DNA from 3 places in the Cytobacillus pseudoceanisediminis genome. Region 3 is predicted to be linked to each of the others. Evidence: riboswitches for the same ligand, from Rfam matches in the RefSeq annotation. Region 3 holds a riboswitch; each other region holds the start of a gene.

Region 1 (3,277 bases), 580 kb from region 3:
TTAATATTACAGGGTCAATACTTGGGCGGCCTTTTTCTGAATACTTATCTTTTACCAAGTCATAGATGAATGAGAAATTAATCGCCGCTTCAATTTTGCGGACCAAATGGTCCGCCGGTACAAGTTCGTCTAAAGCAACCATTTCAATTTGATCCCGTTGAATTGGATTATGTTTTGAAAGCATTTAAATCACCTCAAGCATTGTATTACTTCTATTTTAAAATAAAAAAGACTGCAGACAAGCACGATTTTCATCGAGTTTGTCGACAGTCTGAAGGAATTCCTATTCGGGAATTCCTTTTTTTATTTATTCTTTGTCCGAACCCCCGCCAAAAGTTTCGGGAATCATCGTGAAGCCTTCAATCACAGTATCTTCTTCCACTTCGATCATCAGATAGCGCTTGCCGTCAAAATGGACTTGTTTTACATATCGAAGATCTTGCGGGCAGATGGATATGTTGGCTGCCTTCGTGCTGATTTTTATTGATTTTGAATTAAATTTGGGCAGGACGCTGGTTGCCTTTATTTCATATTTGTCATCATCGATGATTTTTTGATAAGCGGATTGGACCTTTTCTGAATTAATATCTTCGAGACCACTCACTTTTAAAACGCGTTCTACGTCTTTGGAATCCAGCTTCGGCGGTTCATCCTCTTCGTTTTCCACGATCATACGGTTAATCTCTTCATATACGTTGGAAAGGGTTGCTGTGCTTAGCTGATCTCCTGTTACGTCTTTAATAATTTCCTCAAAAACGATTTTATCATCCTGCGCCGTCATCGTTTCTTCCCCGTTTAAAACGTCCACTATGAACTGGTAGTCGGGCTCATGTACCTTGCCTGCTGAATACAAGACGTGATTGACATCAGCTGCATGATCGGTAAAGCAAGGAAATAGAAACCCTGAAATGGGAGCCTTGAGGTTGATAATCGGATCAACGGTAAAATGATATTTAAATTCCTTTTCTACATAGTCAAAAAGCAATTCTTTCTTCGGTTCTTGAGTGTTATTTATGCTGCAGAGAATAAAGGGATGAGAATAAACGGCATCCCGTTCACTTTCCTCGGCTTCTGCGTTGCGGCGTTTCATTGGCTTAAGATACTCCCCGCGAATGAATGTAACGACAATATCCTTTTCATATTGCCGGATTCCCAGCATTTTGCCGACTATCTGAAGCATTTGATCCATCCAGCCTTCAGCATCACTGCTTAGCAATCCCTGATGCAGGATGAGTTGACTGCTGTTTTCGGCATCCCTCTGAAACTTTAATTCAAAGAGCTTTTCATCCAATTGGCCGCCAAGCAGCTTTTTGAAGTTATCCATAAATAGCTCCTGCTGATCCTGGTCCAGCATTTCAAAGGGCTGGCTTTCATAATGATAAATCTCACTTGATTCCTTCATAATATAGACATTAAAAATATCTGAGATCTTTAGTAAGTCATTATTTAATTTAAATTGTTTCCGAATCTGTGCGATGTCTTTTTTGTTCACAGTTAAATCCACTCCTAAGCTGCCCAATATGCATATTTACTAGAATAACAAAATACATCAGCTCTATAAATTATTTCTTTTATTTTCGCTTTTTTGAAAAGGGATACGTTAATTAAATTTGGCTGGAGATTTGAGAAGCATGAAGTTGATTTTTACCGGCCGAATTTGCGCTGGCGAGGTGAATGTAGAATGCTGATATTTTGTTAACATAAAGGTATTTAATTGAGGCCTCTCATAAGTTGACTAAACTTATGGGAAGCCTTTTTTATTTCTTTAACATGGGGACATACTCTTCCAGATAAAATTGGATGCAGAAATAAAAATTACAAGTATCGACAAAAAATGGCAAGTTCTTTATAATAGTATAGTAAAATATAATCGTGAAATTAGTCCTATATTCAATAAAATTGAAAAGGCAAACTTATCGAAAGGTAAGGACGCAAAGCTACGAGTCTAAAATCCTCCAGGGTAATGACAGTCGGGTTGCCAAGGATAATAAAGAACGTTTATTTGGCTATCCCTGTCTATTTGGGGATAGTCTTTTTTTTGGACACCTTTTAAATAGCTGCAAAAATGATGGAGAATACAGGCAAAGGAGATCAGCGATGATAGTTGTAGATAAGAAAAAATACAAAATGGCCATTAATGAGGCCGCAAAGGAAGTTCATGTACAGGTTCATGGGTTAATGAGAGAGGAGGATGCGGAAGGTTATATGATAGATTTACAGGATACGATTAGTAAGGTATCAAGGCAAAGTTATACATTTGTTGTAGACGGGACCCATCAAACACCTGTCCCATCAAAGGTGGTTCCACAGCTTGAACAGACAATGCAATTTTATTCTTCATTGGGATTTAAGGATATTCTTGTAGTAAAACCGTCATCTAAAATTGCGCAGGTGCAAATCAGGAATGCACTTGAGAGAATTGAGTTCTCAGGTACGTTTGTTGATAAAGTGCCTCATGGCATCTAATGTTCGTGACAATGATTAGGGGATCATTATTTTACATTTGAAAGGGAGTAAAGAAGTGCAAACAACACTAGAGCTATATACATACGAAATTATAAAGAAGGATCAGCCAGAATTAATTGTGAAAGCAGCTGATTGTCTGGCTCGAACATTCATAGGAGTGGAGGTTGCAGGGAAATGGGTTCAGGAGCCAATGGTAGGACAATTGAATATAGGCTATGAGGATTTCTATCAATTTACCAAGGATTATTTAGACTCTACGATTGAACAGGGATATTGCGCAGTTGCAAAGGATGCTAATCATAAAGTTGTCGGTGTACTTGCGGGAGATACAAATGCACCTGAGATAATCGGAGAAGACATATTTGAAGGTTCTTTTTATGATATGAATGTAATTCTCCGTGTTTTGGAAGATGTAGATAAACGTTTTATGGAAGATTATAAAAAACAGAATGGACATGAAATCAAGGATGGAGAACTATTACACCTTTTCATGTTAGGCGTAATAGCTGAACATAATCGTCATGAAATTATTCAGCAGCTAGGAAATAGATTAATCGCAAAAGCATCATCCCAAGGATTAAAGGCTGTTTTAGGTGAAGCAACCAACCCTAAATCAATACGGGTCATGGAAAAATATCATAATATGAAAAAATATAAAGATACTGAAGGAAATTATATTGTCCATAAATATCAGGATAATAATAAGCTGAGTGGTATTCCTGCAAATGTAGCAGATGGAACATATATCCTAATAAAAGAGCTTTAAATTACATATAAAGTCTAATTTAATTAAATAGATGTTAGGGGATTT
Region 2 (3,277 bases), 190 kb from region 3:
TCAGCTGTTCTTCCATTATCCGGATATAAACTAATGCCTATAGAAGGGGTAATATTAAGCTCAAAGCTGTCGATGTGGAATGGTTCAGAGAAAATTTGATTAATGGAATCTGCTAATTGCGCAGGATCCTCCTTTTCCTGGATATATTCCATTATAACTGCAAATTGATCACCGGAAATTCTTGCTGAAAAACAGACTGAATTTAGCTTCTCCTTAATTCTATGTGAAACAAGCCTAAGAAGTTCATCTCCTGAGGAATGTCCAAAGGTATCATTAATCTGCTTTAACCGTTCCAGATCAAAGAACAAGACAGCGAAATTCTGTTGTTCATCGTCTTCAATAAGGCTCTGCAGCTTCTGATCAAAGTACCGGCGGTTCGGCAGATCGGTCAAATGATCATAAAATGCCATACGCCTCATTCTCTTTTCAAGCCATTTTTGTTCTGTTATATCTGTTACAAAGCCATCAACCCGGATAAGTTCGCCCCTTTCATCTAAATAGGGGATACTATGATCATTCACCCATCTAAGCTCACCGGATTTATGGAAGATACGATATTGGCAGCGAACGCTCTTCCCATGAATAAGATTTACCCGATTGGCTTCCAGACTTTGCAGGTCGTCTGGATGGATCACTTCGTCCCATAAATCGAAATTGTCAATCAGCTCACTGGCTGTGTACCCGAAAATGCCTTCCACTCCCCTTGAGAAATGAAATACCTTTCTTTCTATTAAATCGGCGGAATAAATGCCAACATCAAGATTTTCATAGATTTGTCCTATTTTCCGCTCGTTTTCATAGAGCTTCTCTTCCATGCGCCTTTTTTCAGTTATATCCTGAATCGTTGCAACGATTTTCGGTGATCCGCTTTCTCCTGCAAAATAGTCCGCACGATGATGAATATACCGTTCCTCTCCATCCTGCCTAATGATCCGGCATATCAGATCCACACTGTCCTTTTCCTCTAACAGTCGAGTAAACTGATTTTCAAAAGCCGGCCGGTCGTCTGGATGCAGATAACTCAAATACATTTTGTAGTCCGGAAAAAACCTTTTTGAGGCTTTAGCCCAAATATCCGGAACAGCTGATCTGACCAAAACCCTCTATCGTTTTCAATATCGTACTCCAGGCTCCCAATATTTGCGATCTTCTGAGCCTGGTTCAGGTTATTTTTTATTTTCGTCAATTCCAATTGCTGACTGTTATATTCAGCAGTATCTTTAGTGGTGTTTTCACCATCCTGTGAGTTTATTTCGTCCACTTCAAAACATCCTTTCCAATAAAAAAGGCAAACGAAAATAGTTCTTCTTCTGTGCAGCCCGGCTGCCATGGCAGAAACCTGCTTTAGGCCCGCAGCTTTGCGTCTTTTACTTTCGTAAAATTTGCCCTGGATTAGAATATTTTAACATAGGATTATTTTCCTAATAACTATCCAGATCAAAAACATCAACTTGTAATTAATTCCATCCATTATCCTCTTGCTAATGTAACCGAGCAGACTGAAGCAGCACCCCCTGCTTTAAGAACTTTCGCTGCATGATATAGAGTTGAGCCGGTAGTATAGATATCGTCAATTAGGATAATTTTTTTATTCTTGATATTGAGATTTTGCAGCTGGAAGACCTGGTGCGAATGAATTCGGTCCATTCGCGATTTCTTAGATTGCTTTTCTGAGTGAATTCGCTGCAGCGGTTCCGTCACGGTAAAGCCTGCCTCATGGATGAGTGCTGCAGACTGATTGAAGCCTCGTTCATAAATCCTTTGGGGACTTAGAGGGATTGGGACGAGATAGTCGAATTCCACGCTACTCAGCTTTTCCCTAATGATAGGAGAAAAAGCTCTCGACAAAATATAGTCGCCCCGGAACTTATAGCGGGCTATAGTTTCTTTCAGAAAGTCATCGTATATAAAAAGGGAATTGTTTTTCAGAAGCTGCCCTGACCATTCTGGATCCCCGTTCCACCTTAGACAATCTGCGCAAAGGTTCCCTTTTCGAAATTGAGGATCTAAGTTACTGAAGGGCCGGCTGCATTTACTGCAAGTATCGCCATTGATAAATGGGAGTTTATCGGTGCAGCATTGGCATAAATGATTTTCTTTTGGCCGCGACCAGAGAGTTGTCCAGCTGACAGCTGAAAGGATTTCTTCATGGCATATTAAGCAGTTAATGGTCGATCAGTCCTTTCTTTTTGGCTTCAGTGTTCATTTTGAGTATTTGTTTTTGCGCATTGACCATGCTTTCGGTTTTGCCGTAGTGAAAAAGGTGATTTCTCCTTTCGGGTATTCAGAGCTTCTTCCAACACGGCCGGCAATTTGAACAAGAGCGCTTTCGGTAAAAATACGGTCTTCTGCTCCAAATACTGCTACATCAATATTAGGGAAGGTAACCCCTCTTTCCAGGATGGTCGTTGTGAGTAACATGGGGATCTCTTTATTGCGCATCATTTGGACTTTGTCTTTTCGATCGGGGTCTTCCGCGTGGACAGCTTGGATTTTAGGATAGGTTTTACGAAGGATGGTGAGGACTTTTTCCATTTTATCGATTTTTGGAAGGAAGAGCAGGAACTGCTTCCGGTTGTCGTGCCTCTTCTTGATCCATTGGGTAACTGCAGACGGGAGTTTGTCTTTTTTTAGTGATTTCTCCCAATTTCCGCACCATTTGAAAGCCGGTATAGGCAATGGATGACGATGATATCTAGCCGGGATAGTGACAAAGTTTCTTTTTCCGCTGCGGCATTCATTTTGCCATTTTTGACTGGGGGTGGCAGTTAAATAGATCATAGAGGAGGTTTCTTTCCGGGATTGGCGGACGGCATACTGCAGGGTTTCGTCTGCCGTATAAGGAAAGGCATCCACTTCATCAAGGATTACGGTGTCAAAAGCTTTATAATAGCGGAGGAGCTGATGGGTGGTGGCGATGGTCAAAGGAGCTTGAAGGTGGCGGCCTTCACTGCCGCCGTAAAGGACAGCCACCTGAATACCGGGGAAAACTGCTTTTAGCCGCGGACCAAGCTCAAGTACAACATCTGTTCTCGGAGTAGCAATGCAGATTCTTTTTCCAGAGGCAAGGGCAGCATTGATTCCTTCAAATAGAACTTCTGTTTTTCCTGCTCCGCAGACAGCCCAGACGAGGAATTCCTTGCTTTCGATTACAGCCTGCTTTACCTGGTCAGAGGCAATTTGTTGCCCGGGTGAAAGGTTGCCTGCCCATATCAGGGGATGTTCAGCTAGCTCCCGAACGTGCTCAGGTCCGCACCATCCAATCAGAGGAGTGCAC
Region 3 (3,277 bases):
AACCAGTATACCTGATCATGATAGGCCCATAGTTTTTCCGATCCTTTGGGCAATCCAGCTTTGTATAGCTCTTTAATCGCTTTCTGCTTTATTTTGCCGCTTCCAAACAAAGCTTCCTCCGCATGATTCACTACGGTGGTCAGAGAACTGATTAAATTTGGCTTTTCTTCCGTCCATAACACGCCTTCCCAATCAACTCCTCCATCAAAAAGACGCGGTTCGCCAGTCTTCTCTGGATGGTCATTTTCAAGGGCATAGCGCACGACGTATCCGCCATTGGAAATTCCCATCGCATATGTAGGAATTTTATGCACTGCCGATACTAAATCGCTCGCCGGGTCAGTAGAATCTGCCGGATCGATCAGACCATCGGAATAATGGCTGACTAAGTATCGCTGTGCGGCTTTCGTAACCTGCCGGAACCGCTGGTGCCATTCTGCTACGCTATCATCCTCAGCGGCTAAGGCATTCTTTACTTTTGCAAATGGATCAGCTGAATCAGCGTCACCCTGGGTGCCTTTATCAATCGCTGCAAAAGCATATCCTTTTTCCAGGACATAGTCGCTGAAAAGCAGGTCGGTTGATGTTTCATTTCTTGTAGCCGGGATTCCCGAAACAACCAGCCGGCCATTCCAGTGATCCGGAACCCTTATGACAAACTGGGCATCTTCAAAAATACCATTTACCTGTGTTCCCGTTACAGAAGAAGGCTTATACATTTGATGCCATCCGGTTCCTTCCTCGGCATTTCCCCAGAGATAAGGAGCAAGACCGATGTTTCCGTAAAGGGTCGCCTGCTGATATTGGAGGGGATTCTTGGTGGTCAGCCAGTTGTTGTTCACACCATCAAAGTATTGTTCCGTTACTGTATGCGCACCAGGTATTATGGCCTGGTTTTCCGCAGCAGTTTGCTCGGCAAAACTTCTTTCCGGAAAAAGTGAAAAGCTTAAAGCAGATGCCAGTGATAACGCAATTAGCTTATTTTTCAGATAAATCAATCCCTTCTGCATAATCTCTTACAGTTCTATTCTACTTTTACTAATTATGGGAATCATGGGTCTTAGTAATTAATTATTTGAATTTTCAGTATAAATGAAAGCAGAGCATTGAGAATTGTGATGACTGACCGATGCTAGTACTATAGCCTTACATGCGGGACAAGTTGGAAGCAATGGGAATTCAAGTAGATATGGGCGCTTTAATGAATTCGAGCTAGTAGCGCAACCGGCCAGCACTTACATGGGACCAGTCCCCTTGTAGGGATATGTTCTGACAACCTTTTTTGAAAAGAGGAAGAGCATGCTTACAACTTATAAGCCTAGTCATTTTAAAAGCACACAGGTTCTTGAAAAAGAAGCTGTTTTGGCTGCAATTGAAAATTCTCTGGCTATGATTGAATTTGATAGTAACGGGAAAGTGCTGTGGGCAAATGAGAATTTTGCCCGCACTGTCAAATATCGTGCAGAAGAAATGCCAAATATGATGCATAAGCAATTTTGCACCCCTGAATTTGCCGCCAGCAGGGAATATCAGGAGCTTTGGAGAAATCTGCGCAATGGCAAAAGCTTTCAGGAAAAAATTCAGCGTGTGAACAAGCAAGGAGATCTTATCTGGCTCGAAGCGACTTACACACCGGTATTTGGGAATGATGGCAGTGTAGAAAGTGTTGTAAAGGTTGCTACGGATATTACAGAAAGGGAAACGAATACAGCGCAGGTAGCATTCCAGCTTCAGGCAATGTCAGAAGCCCTTAGTGAAAAAGCAAAAGCTGGAATTGAAAGAAGCAAAGAGGCAGCTCAGGCAATAGCCAAGCTCGTTTATGAGTCCAAAGGGAACCTGGAAATTCTCCATTCTCTCAAATCACAGACACAATCCATCGGCAGCATCGTAAAAACAATCCGTGAAATCGCGGCCCAAACGAACCTCCTGGCATTAAATGCAGCTATTGAAGCAGCACGTGCCGGCGAACATGGCAGAGGCTTCAACGTCGTTGCCGGAGAAGTGCGAAAGCTCGCAAACCGGGTGCAGGACTCCATCCAGGAAGTCAGTGCCCACATCAAAGGAATATCAGATGAAATCAACAAAATTAGTGACGCAACTCTGCAATCACAGTCAGGCATAAGTGAAAACCAGGTTCATAATGAACATGCTGTATCTGCTTTTAAAGATATCGGGGAAGCTGCAAGAAAGCTGGATGAACAGGCGAAGGGTTTTAAGAGTATTTTATAGGAAAATGTGGGCTGCTTTATAGCAGCTCTTTTTTCTGCAGATAGGAAGAATGGATGAGGCTGGCGAATTTACATATATTCTGTTTATTTTTGATGAGAGAAGATGTTTTTATGAAATATTTCCACAGGACATTCACTTCAGAGTTAAAGGGGAAGATTCATAGAATTGAAAAGGAACTAAAAGAACAAATTGAAAAGCTTCTAAGAGAGAATAAAGCGGCTTTTTCAAAGAAAGGCCTGAAACTCGAGGCTGAATTTAATCAGGAGGGCAGAGATGTTTTCCAGCCTGGATACAGTTCCTCCATTTCACTGGGGATTTCTGATAAAAGAGGGGATCTCATAGATGTAAAAATCATTAAAATTTGGGAATGCGAATACTTTTTTCTTGGAATGCCGGTATCGAAAAAAATCCCTGGAAGCAAGTTGTTTGGGGAGCTTCTGGATGAATCTTCACAAGAAATAACAACGGAGTTAGAACAATGGATAGCTGAATTTTGGGATGAACTTACCAATTAAGAGAAACAGGAGGAAAAAGTATGGGAAATCAATCTTTAAAGCTGCCTAAGGAATTTGAAAAACATCGGAGCGAATTAGAAAAAACAGTTAAATCGTTTGTCTGCATACATGCAGAAAGAGGGGAGACCACACTTTATGAAAGCAAGTTCGGAGGAAAGCCCTACCTTCCAAAAACGAGCGAACATCCAAAGGATGAGCAGGGAAATTATATGAATCTATTTGCGCAAATCAATTTCGAAGAAGTTCCTCACATTGAGCCTATGCCTGAGAGCGGAATTCTTCAATTCTATCTCTCGCCGGCTGATGATATGTACGGACTTGATTTTGATAACCCGGCTGATCAAAAAAATTTTCGGGTTGTTTATCATCCAAATGGCGTGAAAGATGAGTCAGACCTTGTGACAGATTTTTCGTATATGCCTGATTTAGGTGATGAATATGATCCGATAGTCCAGGAAGCAAAGATGATTTTTAACCTTAAGTTCGCTCCTGTACCTGCTGAGGATTTCCGATTTGAGGACATGGTCAAAATT

Evidence for each region. A riboswitch is a leader RNA that binds a small molecule or an ion and turns the genes downstream of it on or off. The one in region 3 is predicted to bind cyclic di-GMP.
Region 1: it holds a riboswitch for cyclic di-GMP, as region 3 does, so the genes downstream of both, M5V91_RS20810 (hypothetical protein) here and M5V91_RS23925 (methyl-accepting chemotaxis protein) in region 3, are expected to answer to the same signal.
Region 2: it holds a riboswitch for cyclic di-GMP, as region 3 does, so the genes downstream of both, M5V91_RS24815 (hypothetical protein) here and M5V91_RS23925 (methyl-accepting chemotaxis protein) in region 3, are expected to answer to the same signal.

The regions. Positions count from the first base shown of each region.
Region 1 covers NZ_CP097349.1:3,862,353-3,865,629, reverse strand. Annotated here, with positions in the region: gene M5V91_RS20820 (IS1182 family transposase) at 1-184, opposite strand, end outside; gene M5V91_RS20815 (DUF4317 domain-containing protein) at 308-1,492, opposite strand; cyclic di-GMP riboswitch class I at 1,897-1,983, shown strand; gene M5V91_RS20810 (hypothetical protein) at 2,098-2,466, shown strand; gene M5V91_RS20805 (hypothetical protein) at 2,522-3,232, shown strand.
Region 2 covers NZ_CP097349.1:4,637,592-4,640,868, reverse strand. Annotated here, with positions in the region: gene M5V91_RS24820 (EAL domain-containing protein) at 1-1,031, opposite strand, end outside; gene M5V91_RS24815 (hypothetical protein) at 1,022-1,261, opposite strand; cyclic di-GMP riboswitch class I at 1,311-1,397, opposite strand; gene M5V91_RS30730 (ComF family protein) at 1,471-1,803, opposite strand; partial or broken gene M5V91_RS30725 (double zinc ribbon domain-containing protein) at 1,978-2,157, opposite strand; partial or broken gene M5V91_RS24805 (ATP-dependent helicase ComFA) at 2,165-3,277, opposite strand, start outside.
Region 3 covers NZ_CP097349.1:4,445,567-4,448,843, forward strand. Annotated here, with positions in the region: gene M5V91_RS23920 (alpha/beta hydrolase) at 1-1,010, opposite strand, end outside; cyclic di-GMP riboswitch class II at 1,156-1,239, shown strand; gene M5V91_RS23925 (methyl-accepting chemotaxis protein) at 1,300-2,229, shown strand; gene M5V91_RS23930 (hypothetical protein) at 2,340-2,744, shown strand; gene M5V91_RS23935 (YwqG family protein) at 2,765-3,277, shown strand, end outside.